Regions from separate parts of the Streptomyces sp. NPDC048411 genome, predicted to be linked through region 2. Evidence: riboswitches for the same ligand, from Rfam matches in the RefSeq annotation. Region 2 holds a riboswitch; the other holds the start of a gene.
The links. Region 2 has a riboswitch for ZMP and ZTP ahead of glyA (serine hydroxymethyltransferase). Riboswitches for the same ligand answer to the same signal wherever they lie in the genome.
Positions count from the first base shown of each region.

Region 1 (10,444 bases), on a different contig from region 2:
CGGCCCCGACGGCACCGCGTCCGGGCACCCCGTCACCGCCGTCGGCGACCCCTGCCAGGCGATCTACGGCTGGCGCGGTGCCTCCGTCGCGAACCTCGACGACTTCCCGCACCACTTCCCGCACACCGACGGCGCCCCCGCCACCCGCTACTCCCTCAGTGAGAACCGCCGCAGCGGCGGCCGCCTGCTGCACCTCGCCAACGGACTCGCCGAGCCGCTGCGCGCCATGCACGAGGGCGTCGAAGCGCTGCGCCCCGCCCTGGGCGCCGAACGCGACGGCATCGTCCGCTGCGCCCTGCTGCGCACCCACACCGAAGAGATCGACTGGCTCGCCGGCTCGATCGCCCATCTCGTACGGACCGGGAAGGAACCCGGCGAGATCGCCGTGCTGTGCCGTACGGCGGGCGACTTCCCGGAGATCCAGGCCGCGCTCGTCGCCCGCGACATCCCCGTCGAGGTCGTCGGCCTCTCGGGGCTGCTGCACCTGCCCGAGGTCGCCGACCTCGTCGCAGTCTGCGAAGTCCTCCAGGACCCCGGCGCCAACGCCTCCCTGGTCCGGCTGCTCACCGGGCCCCGCTGGCGGATCGGCCCCCGCGACCTGGCCCTCCTCGGACGCCGCGCCCGCCTCCTCGTCCACCGCGCGGCTCATGCGGACGACGACGACTTCGATCCCGACCGCCGGCTCGCCGAGGCGGTCGAAGGCATCGACCCGGCCGAGGTGATCTCGCTCGCCGACGCCCTCGACACCTTCCTCGAATCGAGCGGTACGGAGGACGACGGGCTGCCGTTCTCCGCCGAGGCACGCGTCCGCTTCGCCCGCCTCGCCACCGAACTGCGCGAGCTGCGCCGCTCGCTGGCCGACCCGCTCATGGACGTCCTGCACCGGGTCCTCGCCACCACCGGTCTCGAAGTCGAGCTCTCCGCGTCGCCGCACGCGCTGGCCGCCCGCCGCCGCGAGACCCTCGCCAACTTCCTGGACGTCGCGGCCCGCTTCGCCGCAGTCGACGGCGAGGCTACGCTGCTGGCCTTCCTCGGCTTCCTGCGCACGGCCGTCCAGTACGAGAAGGGCCTGGACAACGCACTGCCCGGCGGCGAGAACACCGTCAAGATTCTCACCGCCCACAAGTCCAAGGGCCTGGAGTGGGACGTTGTCGCCGTGCCCGGCCTGGTCACCGGACAGTTCCCCAGCGGACAGTCCCGTGACGCCTGGACCTCCCAGCCCAAGGTCCTTCCGCACGCCCTGCGCGGCGACGCACCCACCCTGCCCGTCATCCACTCCTGGGACGCCAAGGGGCTGGGGGGCTTCAAGGAGGAGATGAAGGAGCACCAGCACACCGAGGAACTCCGGCTCGGCTACGTCACCTTCACCCGGCCGCGCAGCCTGCTGCTCGGCTCCGGCCACTGGTGGGGGCCGTCCCAGAAGAAGCCGCGCGGCCCGTCGGACTTCCTGCGGGCGCTCTACGAGCACTGCGCGGCCGGACACGGCGAGATCGAGGCATGGGCGGACGAGCCTGCCGAGGACGAGGAGAACCCGGCCCTTGCGGAGGCGGCCGCCGACCACCCCTGGCCGCTCCCGCTGGACGACACGGCGCTGGCCCGCCGCCGGGCGGCCGCGGAGACGGTGCTGGCCCACCTGCAGACACTGGCGGGGGAGTCGGCGGCGGGTGCGGCGCCGGGGGCGTACCCCGTGGCACCGGACGACCAGCGGTATGCCGATGACGAGCCGTACCCGGACGACGAGGCGTACCCGGACGAGGCCGCGGCCTGGGACTCCCTGTCGAGCGAACCTCCCGCGGACCCCGCCCCCCACGTCCCCGCCGCCCGCACCCCCTCACGGCTCACCCCGGAGGAGACCCGCACCCTCGCCTCCTGGGACCGGGACCTCGATGCGCTCGCCGGTGAGCTGCGCCGCGCCCGCACCACCGTGCGCGAGGTCCTGGTGCCCGCCTCGCTCTCCGCCACGCAGCTGCTGAGGCTCGCCGACGACCCCGACGGCTTCGCCCAGGAGCTGGCCCGGCCCATGCCGCGGCCGCCCGCGCCCGCGGCCCGCCGGGGCACCAGGTTCCACGCCTGGGTGGAGGCCCGCTTCGAGGAGCTGCCGCTGCCCATGCTCGGCCCCGACGAGCTGCCCGGCGGCGACGGGAGCGACATCGACATTGCGGACGAGGCCGACCTCGCCGCACTCAAGGAGGCCTTCGAGCGCACCCCGTACGCCCACCGCACCCCGTATCGCGTCGAGACACCGTTCCAGATCACGCTCGCGGGCCGCGTGGTCCGGGGCCGGATCGACGCCGTGTACCGCACGGAAGATGCGGACGGGGTCACCTACGAGATCGTCGACTGGAAGACGACCCGTCACACCCCCCACGGCCACGAAGACACCTCGCCCGTCCGCACGGCCGACCCGCTGCAGCTGGCCGTCTACCGCCTGGCCTGGGCCGAACTGCACGACGTGCCGCTCGACTCCGTCACCACCACGTTCCTTTTCGTCCGCACCGGAGAGGCCGTCCACCCCACCGATCTCCCCGGCCGGGCCGAGCTCGAACAAATCCTGCGGGACGAGCCACCTCCCGCAGGCCGATAGGCTCAAGACCATGAGCGACACCCCGGACAGCGCCGTCCGTACGTATATCGAACAGCACCGCACAGCCTTCCTCGACGACCTTGCCGAGTGGCTGCGCATCCCCTCCGTATCCGCCCAGCCGCAGCACGAGGAAGACGTACGGCGCAGCGCCGAGTGGCTGTCCGCCAAGCTCAAGGAGACCGGCTTCCCGGTCACGGAGGTCTGGGAGACGCCGGGCGCCCCCGCCGTCTTCGCCGAGTGGCCCTCCGAGGACCCGGACGCCCCGACCGTCCTCGTCTACGGCCACCACGACGTGCAGCCCGCCGCCCGGGAGGACGGCTGGGACACCGAGCCGTTCAAACCGGTGATCCGGGACGGCCGGATGTACGGCCGCGGCGCCGCCGACGACAAGGGCCAGGTGTTCTTCCACACCCTCGGCGTCCGGGCCCACCTCGCCGCCACCGGCCGCACCACTCCCGCCGTCCACCTCAAGCTCCTCGTCGAGGGCGAGGAGGAGTCCGGCTCCCCGCACTTCCGCGCCCTGGTCGAGCAGCAGGCCGCGCGCCTCGCCGCCGACGCCGTGATCGTCTCCGACACCGGCATGTGGGACGAGACGACCCCGACGGTATGCACCGGCATGCGCGGTCTCGCCGAGTGCGAGATCGAGCTCCACGGCCCCGAGCAGGACATCCACTCCGGATCGTTCGGCGGCGCCGTCCCCAACCCGGCGACCGCTGTGGCCCGCCTCGTCGCCGCGCTGCACGACGCGGACGGCCGGGTCGCGATCCCCGGTTTCTACGACGGCGTGACGGAACTCACCGATGCCGAGCGCGCCCTCTTCGCCGAGCTCCCCTTCGACGAGGCCGGCTGGCTGCGTACCGCCAAGTCGCAGGCCGCGACGGGCGAGGCCGGCTACTCCACGCTGGAGCGCATCTGGGCGCGCCCCACGGCCGAGGTCAACGGCATCGGTGGCGGCTACCAGGGCGCCGGGAGCAAGACCATCATTCCGTCCTCCGCCCTTGTGAAGATCAGCTTCCGGCTGGTCGCGGGCCAGGACCCCGACCACGTCCAACAGGCCGTCCGGGCCTGGGCGCAGGCTCAGTTCCCGGCCGGCATCCGCCACCGGATCACCTTCGCCCCCGCCACCCGCCCGTGCCTGACTCCGCTGGACCACCCCGCCCTGCAGGCGGTGGCCCGCGCCATGGGACGGGCCTTCGGCCAGAAGATTCTCTTCACCCGCGAAGGAGGCTCGGGGCCCGCCGCCGACCTGCAGGACGTGCTCGGCGCCCCCGTTCTTTTCCTGGGCATCTCCGTACCGTCCGACGGCTGGCACGCCCCCAACGAGAAGGTGGAGCTGGACCTCCTGCTCAAGGGCGTGCAGACAACTGCCCACCTCTGGGGCGAACTGTCCGCCGCACTCCGCTGAATCCTCTGAACACCCGATCCGTCCCGGGGAGTAGGAAGCACCTGTGAGCACCTTCGACAACGCCACCACGGACCGGCCCATCGGTCTCACCGCGCCCAGCGGCATCGACCGCGCCGCGCACCACCGCCTCGACGAGGCCTGGCTCTCCGCCGCCTGGAGCCACCCGACCACCCGGGTCTTCGTGGTCTCCGGCGGGCAGGTGCTGATCGACGACACCGCAGACGGCGGCACGGAGATCGTCATGACCCCGGCCTTCGAGGCCCCGGTCACCGAGACCCACCGCTACTTCCTCGGCACCGACGTGGACGGCGTCAGCTACTTCGCGCTCCAGAAGGACTCACTGCCCGGCCGCATGGATCAGCCGGCCCGCCCGGCCGGGCTGCGTGAGGCCGGACTGCTTCTCGGCCCGCGCGACGCGGGGCTGATGGCGCACGCGGTGGCGCTGGAGAACTGGCAGCGGCTGCACCGCTTCTGCTCCCGCTGCGGTGAACGCACCGTCATCGCGGCGGCCGGCCACATCCGCCGCTGCCAGGCCTGCGGCGCCGAGCACTACCCGCGCACCGACCCGGCGGTGATCATGCTGGTGACGGACGACCAGGACCGCGCCCTGCTGGGCCGTCAGGTGCACTGGCCGGAGGGCAGGTTCTCGACGCTCGCGGGCTTCGTCGAGCCCGGGGAGTCGATCGAGCAGTCCGTCGCCCGCGAGGTGTTCGAGGAGGCGGGTGTCACGGTCGGCGAGGTCGAGTACATCGCCAGCCAGCCCTGGCCCTTCCCGTCCAGCCTGATGCTGGGCTTCATGGCGCGGGCCACGTCGTCGGAGATCAACGTCGACGGCGAGGAGATCGAGGAGGCGCGCTGGTTCTCCCGCGAGGACCTGACGGCGGCCTTCGAATCGGGCGAGATCCTGCCCCCGTTCGGCATCTCGATCGCGGCTCGTCTGATCGAGCTCTGGTACGGCAAACCGCTCCCGAAGCCGGGCAGCGTGGGCTGACGCACAGTGCGGGGCGGGCGACGGGGCACGCGCGGCCGGGTCGTCCGCCCGTCACTGCCGCCTGATTCCTCCCCCAGGGCGCTCTGTCCGTTAATCTGGCCCTGGGCCGTGACTGGCGCTGAGGTGGAGCACCACCGGGGAGCGGTCCGACGGAAACTCTCGACAACCGTCGATGCCGTGCGCCTGGGCGATTCATCGTGATCCTCGTGATCCTTAGTGACGCTCAGGAGTGAAGCGTGGCCCAGACACAGACAGCCCGTCCGATGGACGGCACCGCCCTTGCCCGCCGCATCATCGAGACCAGCGCCGCGACGGCGGCGGAACTCCGGCTGCGCACCGGGAAGGCGCCCTGCCTGGCGACCGTGCTGGTCGGCGACGACCCGGCGTCCGTGACCTACGTCCGGATGAAGCGCCGCCGCTGCGAAAGCGCGGGCATCGCGTCACGGCACGTGGCCCTTCCCGCCACCTCCACCACACAGGACGTGGTCGACGCGGTCACCGCACTGTCGAACGACCCCGATGTGCACGGCATCCTGTTGCAGCATCCCGTGGGTCCCCACATCGACGAGCGCGCCGCCTTTGAAGCGATCGACCCGGCCAAGGACGTCGACGGGGTCACCATGCACTCGTTCGCGGCGATGAGTTTCGGCCTTCCCGGCTTCGTCTCCTGCACACCCGGCGGCATCATGCGCCTGCTCGACGCGTACGAGGTCGACCTCGCGGGAAAGCACGCGGTCGTCGTGGGCCGCAGCGCCATCCTGGGCAAGCCCGCCGGAATGCTGCTGCTCGGCCGGGACGCCACCGTGACGTACTGTCACTCACGGACGGCCGACCTCCCGTCGATCGTCCAGCAGGCGGACGTGCTGCTGGCCGCGGTCGGCAAGCCGCGCTTCATCGCCGGTGCGGACATCAAGCCGGGTGCGGTGGTGCTCGACGCCGGATACAACGACGGCAACGTCGGCGATGTCGACTTCGAGACCGCCGCCGAGCGGGCACGGCTGATCACTCCGGTCCCGGGCGGCGTCGGACCGATGACCATCGCGGTCCTTCTCGAACAGACAGTGGCCGCGGCCGCCCTGCAGCTCGGGGCCGCGGCGTGAGCTGACGCCCGGTTGCCCGGCAGAAAAACGGCTGCCGGCTCGCGGGCACGGACACGCCCGCCGCCTTCCGGCGGACCGGAAGGCGGCGGGTGTGTCTGCAAGGCGCGTTGGTGCGGGCGTTCCGCTGCCGCGAGGCGCGGGAATCGCTCGCCCAGTGTGCCCGAAGCAGACGTTCTGGGCCGATGATCTCTACCCGTGGCCCGCATCGACCCTGCTGGGAGATCGCGGGCACCTGACCCGCATGGAGTCGACCACGACGATCGACGACAGCCGAGCGGCCAGACCTGCCGTCAGACCGCGAGGGCCTGCTTCACCTGGGCCAGGCTCGGGTTCGTCATGACGATGTTCTCGCCACCATTGGGGGGAACCACCAGCACGGTCGGGACGGTCTGGTTGCCCCCGTTGGCCTTCTCGACGAAGGCCGCGGACGCCGGGTCCTGCTCGATGTTGATCTCGTTGTACGTGATGCCCTCGCGGTCCATCTGGCCCTTGAGCCGACGGCAGTAGCCGCACCACGTGGTGCTGTACATCGTCACAGTGCCCGGCATGTTTTCGCGCTCCTCTGTCTTGTTCGTCTCACTCACGACTGCGGAAAAGCCGCCCATGCGGTTCCCCGCAGGGAGTGGAACGTACGTGACCTGGTCACCATTCCCGCCGCCGACTCCGCATTAGTACGACGGATGCTGCCCCCCTGTGGACAACTTCCGCGTCCGCCTCTCCCGACCTGGCAGCATGGCGGGGTGACAGCAGCAACGCATTCCTCTCTTTTCCCGCAGGTCCCCGAGTCGGCGGACGCCGTGCTCGACGGGCTGGACCCCGAGCAGCGCGAGGTCGCCCTGGCCCTGCACGGCCCGGTGTGCGTGCTGGCCGGAGCCGGTACGGGCAAGACGCGAGCGATCACGCACCGCATCGCGTACGGGGTGCGCGCCGGAATACTCCAGCCGACCAGTGTGCTGGCCGTCACGTTCACCAACCGGGCCGCGGGCGAGATGCGGGGCCGGCTCCGCCAGCTCGGCGCCGCCGGGGTGCAGGCGCGGACCTTCCACTCCGCCGCCCTGCGCCAGCTCCAGTACTTCTGGCCGAAAGCAGTCGGTGGTGAGCTGCCGAGGCTGGTGGAGCGCAAGGTCCAGCTGGTCGCCGAGGCCGCCGCCCGCTGCCGCATCCGGCTCGACCGCAACGAGCTGCGGGACGTCACCAGCGAGATCGAGTGGGCGAAGGTCACGCAGACCGTGCCCGCCGACTATCCGGCCGTGGTCGCCAAGTCCCAGCGCGACGCCCCGCGCGACACCGCCGAGATCTCCCAGATCTACGCGATGTACGAGCAGCTGAAGCGCGACCGCTCGGTGATCGACTTCGAGGACGTGCTGCTCCTCACCGTCGCCATCCTCCAGGACCGTCATGACATCGCCGACCATGTCCGCCGCCAGTACCAGCACTTCGTGGTCGACGAGTACCAGGACGTCAGCCCGCTCCAGCAGCGCTTGCTCGACCTCTGGCTGGGCGACCGGGACAACCTGTGCGTCGTCGGGGACGCCAGCCAGACGATCTACTCCTTCACCGGGGCCACCCCCGAGCACCTGCTGAACTTCCGCACCCGCCACCCGAACGCGACCGTGGTCAAGCTGGTCAGGGACTACCGTTCCACGCCCCAGGTGGTCCACCTGGCCAACGGCCTGCTCGGCCAGGCCCGTGGCCGCGCCGCCGAGCACCGGCTCGAACTCGTCTCGCAGCGGGAGAAGGGCCCCGAGCCGGCCTACACGGAGTACGGGGACGAGCCCGCGGAGGCGGAGGGCACCGCCCGCCGGATCCGCGATCTGATCGCCTCCGGCGTCCCGGCCGGGGAGATCGCCGTGCTCTACCGGGTCAACTCCCAGTCCGAGGTCTACGAGCAGGCCCTCTCCGACGCGGGCGTGCCCTACCAGTTGCGCGGCGCCGAGCGCTTCTTCGAGCGCGCGGAGGTGCGGGAAGCGGGCGTCGCCCTGCGCGGTGCGGCGCGCGCCGGGGGGAACGACTCCTTGCTCGACGACGCGGACGGGCTGCCCTCCCAGGTGCGGGCCGTGCTCTCCACCAAGGGGTGGACCATGGAGCCGCCCGCGGGCTCCGGCGCGATGCGCGACCGCTGGGAGTCCCTCGCCGCGCTGGTCCGGCTGGCCGAGGACCTCGAACAGGCCAAGCCGGGGGCGACGCTTTCCGATCTGGTGGCGGAGCTGGACGAGCGGGCTGCAGCCCAGCACGCCCCGGCGGTCCAGGGAGTCACGCTGGCCTCGCTGCACTCGGCGAAGGGCCTGGAGTGGGACGCCGTGTTCCTGGTCGGGCTGACCGAGGGCATGATGCCGATCACGTACGCCAGGACGGATGAGCAGATCGAGGAGGAGCGCCGCCTGCTGTACGTCGGTGTCACCCGGGCGCGTTTCCATCTCTCGCTGTCATGGTCGCTGTCCCGGTCGCCGGGCAGCCGCGGCGGGCGGCACCCGAGCCGCTTCCTGAACGGAGTGCGTACCGGCTCGGCGGCGCTCAGCGGGCGTGGCACGGTTGGCGGCGGAGGCATCGAGCGCCCCGCGGTGATCAAGCGCAGGCGTCGTGGCCTCGCGCTGTGCCGGGTCTGCGGCAAGACACTCACGGACGCCGGCGAGATGAAGCTGATGCGCTGTGAGGACTGCCCCTCCGACATGGATGAGGCGCTGTACGAGCGGCTGCGCGACTGGCGGGCGGACCGGGCGAAGGAGATCGGCCAGCCCGCCTACTGTGTGTTCACCGACAAGACGTTGATGGCGATCGCGGAGGCGGTGCCGGGCAGCGAGGGCGAACTGGCGGGAATCTCCGGGGTCGGTGTCCGGAAGATGGACCGGTTCGGAGCCGCCGTGCTGGCCATTTGTGCAGGTGAGGACGCGGTCGAGGGGCTTGAGGGAGACGACGGGGAGGCGTGAGAAAAACTCGTCGAAAAAATAGTTTGCGCCCGCCCCAGTCATCACCATAGGTTCTTAACCACGGGAACAGCGGCTTCTGTGAAGCCCTGATCCTGTGCTGTACTTATCCGAATACGCAGGACCGGCCCGCCGGTCCACCGAGACGCCGAGAGGAGGCGATTGTCGTGATCAGCATCATCGAGACCAACAAAGTGACCGATCTGTCGGTCGTCTCCGCCTGCTCGCTCGGCCTCGCCTGCTCTTCGGAATTCTCGCTTCGTGGCACCGGTCTGTCCGGCGTTTCCGCCGTCAGCCCGCTGTCCCTGGCGAGCCTCCCCGTGCGGGAGCGCAATGAGCGACCGGCCCAGGCACCGACGGCAGCAGTAGCGAAGGGACAGGCCAAGGCGGCCTATGCCTTTGCGGCAGTCGGTGCCGGAGCCGAGCAGCAGACGACGCACCACCACATGATGTGGGCCTTCCGTGGGCCTGAACCCTGGAGTGATCCAGCCTGATACACCATCAGGCAGGCGCCTTCAGGGCCGCGGAACCCCACTCGGGATCCGCGGCCCTTTTGTTTTGTCCCAACGGACGACACAGCGAGAAGGCGCCTCGGGACAAGCAGTACCCGGTACCAGCAGCCACCCGGCCGACCGGCCGGAACAACCAGACGAGGACACCACCACCGTGCAACTCGAAGCGCACGCCCCGTCCGTACCGCCTTCCGAAACGATCCCCCCGCCCGGCCTCACGGAGGACTCCACCTTGATCCCCCTCACTGCGCTCACCGCGCTCGACGACGCTATCGAGAACCTCGGCGTGCCCGTCCCCTGCCGTTCCTACGACCCGGAGGTCTTCTTCGCCGAGTCGCCGGCCGATGTCGAGTACGCCAAGTCGCTCTGCCGAACCTGCCCGCTTGTCGAGGCCTGCCTCGCCGGCGCCAAGGAGCGCCGCGAGCCGTGGGGTGTCTGGGGTGGCGAGCTCTTCATCCAGGGCGTCGTCGTCGCTCGCAAGCGGCCGCGTGGCCGTCCGCGCAAGAACCCGGTCGCGGCGTGACCGCCGGCCTGGGAGCCACGGCTCCCAAACCCATGAAGCGCATCGGAACCATCGACCGTCCCCGGACCCACGACCCTCGAAATCAGGCACCAATGACCGTCCCCACGAATGAGCCCATCGGCTCCGCGACACCGAACGTCACGATCATCGGCGCGAACGACTCGCGTCAGAACAGGAACCGCGAGATGCAACTCATCCCAGAAGCCCTGGCACGTGCACATATGCACGACCGCCTGAGGGAAGCCGACGCGGAGCGCCGGGCCGTGCGCCTGGTCACCGCTCGGCGGATGCAGCGCCGGGCGGAGCGCGTTTCTATGCGCGCCCGCCGTGCGCTGGCCATGGCGCTCATGCACTAGTGCCCCTTCCGGCAAGCTTTGCCCCGTCGCAGGGCAGACATTGCCGGTC
Region 1 is NZ_JBEZKL010000101.1:168-10,611, reverse strand. Features, by position in the region: gene AB0915_RS28235 (UvrD-helicase domain-containing protein) at 1-2,584, shown strand, start outside; gene AB0915_RS28230 (dipeptidase) at 2,595-3,989, shown strand; gene nudC (NAD(+) diphosphatase) at 4,033-4,980, shown strand; ZMP/ZTP riboswitch at 5,079-5,176, shown strand; gene AB0915_RS28220 (bifunctional 5,10-methylenetetrahydrofolate dehydrogenase/5,10-methenyltetrahydrofolate cyclohydrolase) at 5,217-6,080, shown strand; gene AB0915_RS28215 (glutaredoxin domain-containing protein) at 6,371-6,628, opposite strand; gene AB0915_RS28210 (ATP-dependent DNA helicase UvrD2) at 6,761-9,007, shown strand; gene AB0915_RS28205 (hypothetical protein) at 9,172-9,498, shown strand; gene AB0915_RS28200 (WhiB family transcriptional regulator) at 9,671-10,039, shown strand; gene AB0915_RS28195 (hypothetical protein) at 10,072-10,395, shown strand.
Region 1: linked by a shared signal. The riboswitch ahead of AB0915_RS28220 (bifunctional 5,10-methylenetetrahydrofolate dehydrogenase/5,10-methenyltetrahydrofolate cyclohydrolase) and the one ahead of glyA (serine hydroxymethyltransferase) in region 2 are both predicted to bind ZMP and ZTP.

Region 2 (10,444 bases):
CGCCAGAACAGTCAGAGGCGAAGCCCTGCTCCGCTGAGACGGGCCATGAAGATCTCGATCTACAGCTGGAGTACTAGCCCCTTCAGTCGTAGATCAGTACCGCCGCTGTAGTTTGCTCGGCTCTGTTCGGCGGGGGTCGTGGGGTGCCGGGTGCGGCTGAGCGGCTGTGGTTGCGTCGTCGGTGACAGGCGCGGGCGAGGCCTGGTGGTAGCGGCGCCAGCGTGACCAGTGCAGTCCGTGCCTGATCCGCTCCTTCGGTGCGGGCTGAGGGGCCATCACCTCAAGGAGTCGACGGACCTCGTAGGCGGTATAGGCGATCGGGGCGGTGCCATCGAGGCTGGTGGGACCTCGGAAGTCCCCCTCTCTGCCCCAGCGGCCTGTCGGGCCGGGGAGTGGCCTGTTCGCGTGCGGCGGCGGCCTGGGCGACCAGGAAGGCGGCGGCCAGTTGCGCCAGGGTGATGTGCCGGTACCAGCCGTGGAAGGAGCGCACCTCGTAGTCGGCCATCCCGGCCGCCGACTTGGCCAGCTTGATAGCTTCTTCCACCCGCCGGCGCGCCCCGGGCACCAGTACGAGCTCCTCCACCTCGGTCTCCTGCGGGCCCCAGGCCAGGTAGTAGTCCCGCTTGTCGGGTTCGGCCGGGCGGCGGCGGACGATCACCCACCGGGCCCAGGCACCCTCCCCGACCTCCGAATCGGGGTCCGGGATGCGGCGCACCCACCACTGCCAGGCGCGGGAGTCCAGTTGGCGCGGGCCGGCCGCGAGCTCGACCCAGTCCTGGTCGCCCGCGACGCGTTCGACCAGGCGGGCCAGGTGCCGCCAGCCCGGGCGCGGCAGCACCGTGTGGTCGGCCGGCACTTTGACGGCATAAGGCAGGCGGTGCCGCTCCAGGAAGGCACGGAAGGCCCCGTCGCGGCCGTAGACCTCGTCCGCGGCCACCCACACGCGCCCGGTCGGCAGGTCGGCAGGTCGGCAAGGATCCGCTCGATCATCTGCTCGGCCAGCCTGGGCTTGGTGGCGAAGCCCAGCTCATCGGGGACGTGCGCGGGCTGGAGGTCTGGGGCAGATCCGTGCTCAGCGTCGGCGGCGTAGCAGTCGGGTTCACCGAGACGGCCAACGCCTACACCCGGGCGGACGCGGCGACCCACCCCAAGCCGGGGAAGACGGCCGAGCAGCGCCCGCGGCCCACGGTCATCGACAAGGCCCCGAACTTCGACTCGATACCCGACATCAAGTGGGGCGACGACGACGGCGACGACATCCTGCGCGGTCTGATGGAGGGGATCCCGGAGATCGTCCGGGACGTCCTCCAGCCCCTGTGCAAGCACGTGTTCCGGGTCGGCAAGGTCGCGGACGTCCACCCCTTCCCGCAGCAGCACTACCTCAACTCCCTGTGCCACAGCTGGATGAGCGTCTCCATCACGGCGTCGCTGGGGGCGGACCAACTCACCCAGGCCGTTGGCGCCATCACCAACCACCAGCAGGCCGACTGGGAAGCCGCGATGCGGACCTTCTGCAGCGCCCTGTGGGGCGCGACGGCCTGGGGGCAGCAGCGGAACGGTTACCAGTGGGCGCAGACGGCCGGCTCCGGTCCAGGCACGCCCCGCGTGCCCACGGGCAGCGAGCCGGTGCTGGCCGTACTGAAGGACACGGCCGACAACATCGCCACTATCCTGCGCGAGTACGCGGAAGCTGCCGTCGACCTGAACCGCGATGTCGCGGACGAGCTCCACCGCGCCATGTGGAAGGCCGCCAAGGAGATCATCGAGGACCTGGCCAAGCCCAAGGACCCCAAGAGCATTCTCAGCACCGTCACGTCCGTCATCGGCAAGGGTGCGGGCCTGGTCCTGTCGTTCGACGTCAAGACCGTGCTGAACATCGACACGGCCAAGCTGAACGGGATCGTCGACACGTACACCGGCATTCTGGCGGGTCTGACCACCCGCATGGAGGCGCTGAAGGAGCCGCTGGACGAGGCGTACCTGAGCGCCCCCAAGTTCGAGGCCGGCGTCGCCCGTGCGCAGGGCTTCGGCGCCCGGGCCCTGGAGGAGTTCAAGGACTCGCAGGTCTGGCTGAAGGTCGACTCGAACGGCAACTACGACCTGAACCTCGCCGCCAACGAGTACATGGCGGACGGCCATACCCTGGACAAGCACGTCGGCAAGACGGACGAGCAGCTCGCGCAGCGCCTGCGCGACCAGCAGTCGAACGGCCCGACGCAGGCCTGGCCGTATGGCAAGCCCATGCCAAGCGGCTCCTCGGCCTTCCCGAACTACCAGCGCGCGGAGGAGCTGACCGAGTACACCCTCAACAAGAACAAGGCCGCCATCGAGGCGTGGATCAAGGGCCCACCGCCGGCGTCCGACGGCGACGTCAAGTCGTTCTACGCGACGGCGCCCAACGGCGAGACCAGTGGCCGCAGCGTGAGCAAGCAGCCGGTGGACCCGAACGACCCGCTGTCCGGGTACAAGCAGGGCGGCCTGAACGCCAAGGCGTACGACGTGAACGGCATCGACACGCGAATCCGGTACGACAGCAGCCGCACCCCACCGTTCACCGTCATGACGTCGATGCCCTCCAAGTCCTAGCGCCCCGCCGAGAAAGGCCAGCACCACATGTCCGTCGATCAGGCGTCCTGGGAAGCCGCAGTACGCCACCTGTACGAGGACGCGTACCCGTACGACGCCACGGGCCCGCGTCGCCACGAGGACTGGATCCTCGACGTCCTCGCGCTGATGGCCCGGGCCGTCCCGGACCCTCGGGGCTGGGCCGGTCTCGACGACGCGGCGCAGAGCCCGGAGCGCGAGGGATTCCCCACGTACCCGTTCGCCGTCCACTCCCCGGAGTACGTCGCGCAGCGCCTCCACGAGATCAACCAGGCCAGCGCCGAGAACCTGCTGCTGGCCCTCACGGACGACTGCTGCACCCTGTCCAACTTGGAGCGCTTCACAGAGAGCGAGGCGGAGCTACGGGCGATGGCGCGCACGATCCTCGCGCGTTACGGGGACGAGGCCACCTATCACACCAACGTCAGCAGGCCCGGCCCTGTGCCTGGCACGCTCGACTTCACGACGCCGAACTGGGGGTACAGCCTGCTGAGCGTTTACACGGAGGACTACGGTCTGGTCGTCGTCACGGACACCGAGGTGGGCATGTTCTGGAACTTCTCCGACTACTGATCCGCCTGCGGACCCGGCTGCCGATCCGAATGCCGATCCGAATGAGCGCAGCTCCTGACCAGGTGATTTGAGAGGATTCCCCCGTGCTGACCCGTTCCGCTTCCTATCCCGACCGGGAGACCGCCCAATGGGCCACCCAGCAGGTGGTGACCGCCAACGAGCAGGCCGTCCACCGCTGGCTCGCCCAGGGCACCCGGGCACGCCTCACCATCGAGGCCGCCTGGCCCTCCCGCGAGGATCCCGTGGGCCGGGTCCAGCTGGAGGCCGACCTGCTGGCCGGGCAGGGGCCCGTCGATGTCCGCGCGGCGCGCGTGGTGTTGCGCCGCGAACCGTCGAGCCCGCACGGCTTCGTCGTCCACACGACCGTCCCGTTCTACCTGTAGGGGCCGCACGCACATGTCCATGAAGCCCCTCGAACACGACCGCCGGTACGGCGAGCTGGACCAGGTGATGCGCGCGTACCTGGGGCAGCCGGCCGACGACACCCCGGAGCGGCGCAGCCGCGCGCTGGACGCGTACCTCCGTCGCACCTGGCACACCCGCCCCTCGGCCATCGCGGAGGCGGAGCGCCAGCTGCGCGAGTACAGCCGCAACCCTCCGGGCCGCATCCGGCACGGCCTGGGCGAGTTCTACGCGATCCCGGACACCGGGATGCCCCAGTCGGAGATCGGCGGCTGGCTGATGGTGCTGGCCGACCACCTGAAGAAGAGCATCGAGGAAGGCGACGTCCCGGAACCGTCGTCCCCGCAGACTCACTGGGAGTGGCACGCACGCTTCCCGGAGACCGCGCAGCTGCTCGGGGGCTGGTTCTCGCAGGACATCGTCGACGAGTTCCCCGACCACGACGCGGCCGCCGCCGACTACGCGGCCACCACCGACCCCCAACTGGTCGCACGCCTCGTGGGCGAACTCCACGAGTTGCTCACCCTCCCCCTGGACGAGGGGGACTACGCCTTGGCAGCCGCCGAACTCGGCATGGAGGTAGGCCCGCCCGAGCCGTTCTCCTACGGCGCCTGGTTCCAGTCGCTGGCGACGACGCTGTCCAGCATCTGATCCAGCCCCCTGACCTGTGGCTTTCCCGAGGCGAAGCGGGCGCTACCAGTTGGCTGCCGCACGGCGCCCCGCGTTACGGGACACATGGAGGGCGCGAGCGCGCATGGAAAGGGGCGGGGTGATCCCCTTTGTCCAGCTCCACCGGAGCATCGGGAGGATCGCAGGTGGGATGGATGGCATGAGCGAGCACACCGGTAAGTACTCGATCATTCCAGGGCTGGGCGGTTGGTGCGCGGGTGAACCACCTCCGCCAGGGTGGCCGCGGATGTGATCACGCGCAGGTCGTCGGTGCGGGCCAGGGCGAGCCAGGTGGCGACCGTGCGGTCACACAGGACGGCGGACGGATTGACCGGGGCGGACGGTCACCGCCGCGATCTCGGTCTCTGCTGGTGCAGGGACGATGCCGGGGGCCACCAGTTCCGCCCAGACCGTTTTCCCGACTCCGGCCGGACGGTTGTCCACACCCCAGCGGTCTGCCACCGGCAGGACCGTACGGCCGAGCCGGTGACGGACGCCGGATCCCGGGGTGCGGGATCCGGCGGACATCACGCGGTCAGGTCACGCCACCGGCAGACCCGGCGCCGGATACGCGTCCATCAGGGCCTTCACCTCGCCGCGCACCTTCTCGACGGCGGACTCGTCGCCCGTGCGGGCCGCCTCGACGACGCGGTCGATCCACTCCGCGACCGTGCCCATCTCGGAGGCGGGGATCCCGCGGGAGGTCAGGGCCGGGGTGCCCATGCGGATGCCGGACGGGTCGAAGGGCTTGCGAGGGTCGTACGGAACGGCGTTGTAGTTGACGACGATGCCGGCCCGGTCCAGGGCCTTCGCCGCGATCTTGCCGGGTACGTCCTTGCCGGTGAGGTCGATCAGCAAGAGGTGGTTGTCCGTGCCGCCGGAGACCAGGTCGAAGCCGCGGGAAGCCAACTCCACACCCAGGGCGCGGGCGTTGGCGACGACCTGGTGGGCGTAGTCGCCGAAGCCGGGGGTCGCGGCCTCCTTGAGGGCCACCGCGATCGCCGCCGTGGTCTGGTTGTGCGGGCCGCCCTGGAGGCCGGGGAAGACGGCGCGGTCGATGGCGCGCGCGTGCTCCGCCCGGCTCAGCAGCATCGCGCCGCGCGGACCGCGCAGGGTCTTGTGGGTGGTGGTGGAGACCACGTCGGCGTACGGGGCGGGCGAGGGGTGGGCGCCGCCCGCGATCAGGCCCGCGATGTGGGCGATGTCGGCGACCAGGACGGCACCGACCTCGTGGGCGATCTCGGCGAAGCCGGCGAAGTCGATCGTCCGGGGTACGGCCGTACCGCCGCAGAAGATCAGCTTGGGGCGCTCGGCGCGGGCCAGGTCGCGGACCTCGTCCAGGTCGATGCGGCCGGTGTCGCGGCGGACGCCGTACTGCACACCGCGGAACCAGGTGCCGGTCGCGGAGACGCCCCAGCCGTGTGTGAGGTGGCCGCCCATCGGCAGCGACATGCCGAGCACGGTGTCGCCGGGCTGCAGGAAAGCCAGGTACACCGCGAGGTTGGCGGGCGATCCGGAGTACGGCTGCACATTGGCGTGGTCCATGCCGAAGAGGGAGGTGGCCCGTTCGACGGCCACCGTCTCCACCTGGTCGATGATCTGCTGGCCCTCGTAGTACCGCTTGCCGGGGTAGCCCTCGGAGTACTTGTTCTGGAGCACTGTGCCGGAGGCCTCCAGCACGGCTGCGGAGACGTAGTTCTCACTGGGGATCAGGCGAAGGGTGTCGGCCTGGAGCTGCTCCTCCGCGGTGACGAGGGCGGCGAGCTCCGGGTCGGTGGCGGTGAGTGCGGGGCGGCGGTTCTCGGGTGTCGTCACGGGATCCTCCCGGGTCTGGCGCATGGCTGCGGCGTGGACCCGGATTGCCCAGGCGGACGGCTCTCCGGCGGTAACGCCTCCAGGCAGGCCCGGAGTGTGCCGCTTCCTCGTGGTCGGTTCCACGGATCACCCCTGCCGGGATGCGCGCCAGTCGCGGCGCCTCTCAGTCTACTGACGGGGGCGGCCCGGGGAGCTGTGTGATGGGCCGTTCGTGGATGTTTCACCCCGATTGACACCCTTCGTGGCCGCGAGGATGGCGGGAGGGCCGGGCGCGGTCAGGGGTGCCGCGCCGGCGGGCGCACGCCCGGGACATCGCCATCGCCGCGGAGATCGCCGCCGACCGGCCCGCGGCGGGCAGGCGGCTGCCGCCGTCCGGGAGTCCGGGCGGTTCCCGGACGGAGCTCGTGATCAGCAACGACGCCCCGAGCGGCGTCGAGATCCTCTACACCGGTCCGGTCACGGCCGCGTCTCACTCAAGGGGTGCGGCAGCTGTCGGCAGTACACCTCGGAGGGCAGCGGGTCGTCGCTCGCCTGCAAGTCCGGCGGCAGGAACTATCCGGAGGCGCGGTTGCGGCTTCCTGCGGGCGAGTACCACTTCCTGTACAAGCACGGCACGGGTGCGAGCGTGGCCGTCCACAGCTACTCGTCCGGGTCGCGGATCAAACCCGGCTACACGTATACGAGTTGTACGTACGTCGTCGAGAGCTCGTACGGGCTGGCTGCCCTCCCTGACCAATCCCGTCAGCCTTGCGCCAGCGGGTTCTTCTCGGTGATCCCTGCGGACTGCGTGGTCACTGGGTCCCCTTTCCGTTTCGGCCGGCATCCTGCGCACCGGCGCGTCCTCAGGTTCTCCTGCGGTCCGGCGGAGCAGTCCCGTTCGCGAGGCAATGGCCCCTTTCCGGACAGACACGCGCGGACAACCGGTCAAAGACGGCCGGAGCAGTACCCTCCCGGCTGCACGCATTTCCGGACTTTCACCTCGAAATGCCCTTCGCACGGCTCCTCTTGACAGTTTCTTGGTGAACGCATGCCCCTTACGTAAAGGGTTCCTCGCCAGAGTGGCGGCTTACATGTGCACATCATCCGGCACATGCTCCACACGCGAAGAACCACATCGCAGGGGGTTTCATGAGAACCAGTCGTGCCAGACGTCGCGCCGGGCTGAGCATGGCAGCGACACTGCCGCTGCTCGCCGGTGCACTCGCCCTCGGCATACCGTCCGCCAGCGCGGACTCCGCACCCGCCGGCCGCGATGCTCTGCAGGGCACCAAGCCGGTCTGGGCCACGGCCAAGGCCGACCAGGGGGCCACCGCCGACAGCGGAAAGGTGAGTGTCCGGGTCCATCTGGCCGGCCGGGACGCGAAGGGGCTGGCCGCCTACGCCGCCGCCGTGTCCGACCCGAAGTCCCCTTCGTACGGGAAGTACCTGAGCGCCAAGGAGGCGCAGGCCCGCTTCGGGGCGACCCAGCACCAGATCGACCAGGTCGTTCAGTGGCTGAAGTCGAGCGGGCTGACCGTCACCGGCGCCCATCAGCACTACGTCTCCGCCACCGGTGACGTCGCCGCGGCCGAGAAGGCGTTCAGCACCCAGCTGCGCAACTACCGCAAGGGCAGCCGGACCTACCGCGCCCCGTCCTCCACGGCCTCCGTCCCGGCCGCGCTGAGCGACGCCGTCCTCGCCGTCTCCGGTCTGGACAACGCGCCGCACAAGTCGAGCCACGACGAGACGCTGCCACCGCCGGACGCGGTGTTCCGCAACTCCGGTCCGTTCTCCTCGTACTTCGGCTCCAGGACGGCCTCGACGCTGCCGAGCGCGTACGGCTCCAAGGTCCCGTACGCGATCAAGGGCTACACCGGCAAGCAGCTGCGCGCCGCGTACGGTGCGGGCAGATGGACCGGCAAGGGCGTGACCGTCGCGATCACCGACGCGTACGCCTCGCCGACCATCGCGAAGGACGCCGCCGAGTACGCCAAGCGCAACGGCGACGCCCCGTACAGGCACGGGCAGCTCAGCCAGGTCCTGCCGGACGACTATACGAAGACCGAGGAGTGCGGGGCGTCCGGCTGGTACGGCGAGGAGACCCTCGACGTCGAGGCCGTGCACGCGGTCGCGCCCGCCGCCAACATCGTCTACGTGGGCGGCGCGTCCTGCTACGACGCCGACCTGCTGGACTCGCTCAACAAGATCGTCGACCACCGGCTCGCCGACATCGTCTCCAACTCCTGGGGCGACGTCGAGGCCAACGAGACCCCGGACGTCGCAGCCGCGTACGACCAGGTCTTCAAGATGGGTGCGGTCGAGGGCATCGGCTTCTACTTCTCCTCCGGCGACGACGGCGACAACGTCGCGTCCACCGGCACGAAGCAGATCGACGTCCCGTCCAACTCTGCCTGGGTGACGTCGGTCGGCGGCACCTCACTGGCCGTCGGCAAGCACGACACGTACCAGTGGGAGACCGGCTGGGGCACGCTGAAGGCGTCCCTCGCCGCCGACGGCAAGAGCTGGACCGGCTTCCCCGGCGCGTACACCTCGGGCGCGGGCGGCGGCACCAGCTCGACCGTGAAGCAGCCGTTCTACCAGCGCGGTGTCGTCCCGGACTCGCTCGCGCGGGCGAACGGCAAGGCCCGGATGCGTACCGCCCCGGACATCGCGGCGGTCGCCGACCCGAACACCGGCTTCCTGGTCGGCCAGACGCAGACGCTGCCCGACGGCTCCCTCGGCTACGACGAGTACCGCATCGGCGGTACGTCGCTGGCGGCGCCGGTCATCGCGGGCGTCCAGGCGCTCGCGCAGCAGGCCCAGCACGGCCGGCCGCTCGGCTTCGCCAACCCGGCGATCTACGCCCGGTACGGCTCGAAGACGTACCACGATGTCACCGACCACCCGCTGGGTGCCAAGCGTGACCTCGCGGTCGCCCGCGTCGACTTCGCCAACAGCTCCGACGCGGCGGACGGCTTGCTGACGTCGGTGCGCAGCCTCGGCAAGGACGCCTCGCTCAAGGCGGTCAAGGGATACGACGACGTGACGGGTGTCGGGACTCCGGCAGCCGGATACGTGAACTCGTACCGCCGGCACTGACGCACAAGCTCGACGCGATGACTGCTCCGGGGCTTCGGCTCCGGGGCAGTCCTGCGTGGCAGCCCTGCGGACGCCCGGTCCCGGCGGCAGCGACTGCCGGCGTCCCGTCAGGCCGAGGCGCGTTTCCTGGGGGTTGCCTTCTTGGCCGTGGTCTTCGCGGTCTTCTTCGTCGCCGTCTTCGCGGTCGACTTCGTGGTCGACCGTGCGGTGGTCTTCTTTGCCGGGGTTCTGCCCGGTGTCGACTTCTTCGCGGCGGTCTTCCGGGGGGTGGCGGTCGCGGAGGCCTTCTTCTTCGCGCCGGTTCCGCCGCTCTTCTTGCGGGTGGCGAGCGACGTCACCTCGGCCACCGGTGCGCTCTCGGATTCCTCCGCCTCTTCCACCTCCTCGCTGCGGGCCTTCTTCGCCGCCCGGACGCTGCTCTCCAGTGCCGCGATCAGGTCGATGACCTTGCCACCGCCGATGTCGCCGGATGCTGCCGGTTCGAGTGCCTCGCCGGAGGCCTTCGAGGCGATCAGCGCCTCGACCGCCTCGCGGTAGTCGTCGTGGAGGGTATCCATGTCGACCTCGCCGAGCGTGGCCATCAAGGCGTCCGCCAGGTCGAGTTCGGCTTCGCGGATCGTGATGTCGGTCTCCGGGGCCACACCGTCGGTGGCGCGGATCTCGTCGGGCCAGAGCAGGCCGTGCATCGCGATCACGTCGTCGACGACGCGCAGCATGCCGAGCCGCTCCCGGCCGCGGAGCGCGTACTTGGCGACGGCCACCTTCTGGCTCCGCTTCAGGGCCTCGCGCAGCAGCGTGTACGGCTTGGCGGCGGGGACTCCGTTGGCGGAGAGGTAGTACGCCGTGTCCATTTGGAGCGGGTCGATCTCGGTGGCGGGCACGAAGGCGACGATCTCGATCGTTTTCGCGGTGGGAAGCGGGAGCGAGCCGAGGTCCTCGTCGGTGATCGGGATGATCGAGCCGTCCGCGTCCTCGTACCCCTTGCCGATCTCGGCGGCCGTCACTTCCTGCTCGTCGATTTCACAGACCTTCCGGTAGCGGATCCGGCCGCCGTCGGCGAGGTGGATCTGGCGGAAGGAGATCGAGTGGCTCTCGGTGGCGTTGACCAGCTTGATGGGGATGCTGACCAGCCCGAAGGAGATCGCGCCGTTCCAGATGGACCTCACCGTTCACCCCTTTGTCCATGGAAATACCGATAGATCACCGTTGATACCAAATTCATGTGATTCTTATCGTATGACGCCGATCACCGAGGTGGAGGGGCGGCGCCTGGCGCTCAGCAATCTCGACAAGGTTCTGTATC
Region 2 is NZ_JBEZKL010000005.1:57,761-68,204, reverse strand. Features, by position in the region: gene AB0915_RS03455 (DUF5937 family protein) at 1-37, shown strand, start outside; gene AB0915_RS03450 (hypothetical protein) at 281-937, opposite strand; gene AB0915_RS03445 (RNase A-like domain-containing protein) at 1,039-2,586, shown strand; gene AB0915_RS03440 (hypothetical protein) at 2,614-3,177, shown strand; gene AB0915_RS03435 (RNase A-like domain-containing protein) at 3,261-3,560, shown strand; gene AB0915_RS03430 (contact-dependent growth inhibition system immunity protein) at 3,574-4,230, shown strand; partial or broken gene AB0915_RS03425 (DNA-binding protein) at 4,440-4,568, opposite strand; gene AB0915_RS03420 (hypothetical protein) at 4,555-4,710, opposite strand; gene glyA (serine hydroxymethyltransferase) at 4,789-6,063, opposite strand; ZMP/ZTP riboswitch at 6,103-6,228, opposite strand; partial or broken gene AB0915_RS03410 (hypothetical protein) at 6,357-6,836, shown strand; gene AB0915_RS03405 (S53 family peptidase) at 7,192-9,141, shown strand; gene AB0915_RS03400 (Ku protein) at 9,249-10,307, opposite strand; gene ligD (non-homologous end-joining DNA ligase) at 10,378-10,444, shown strand, end outside.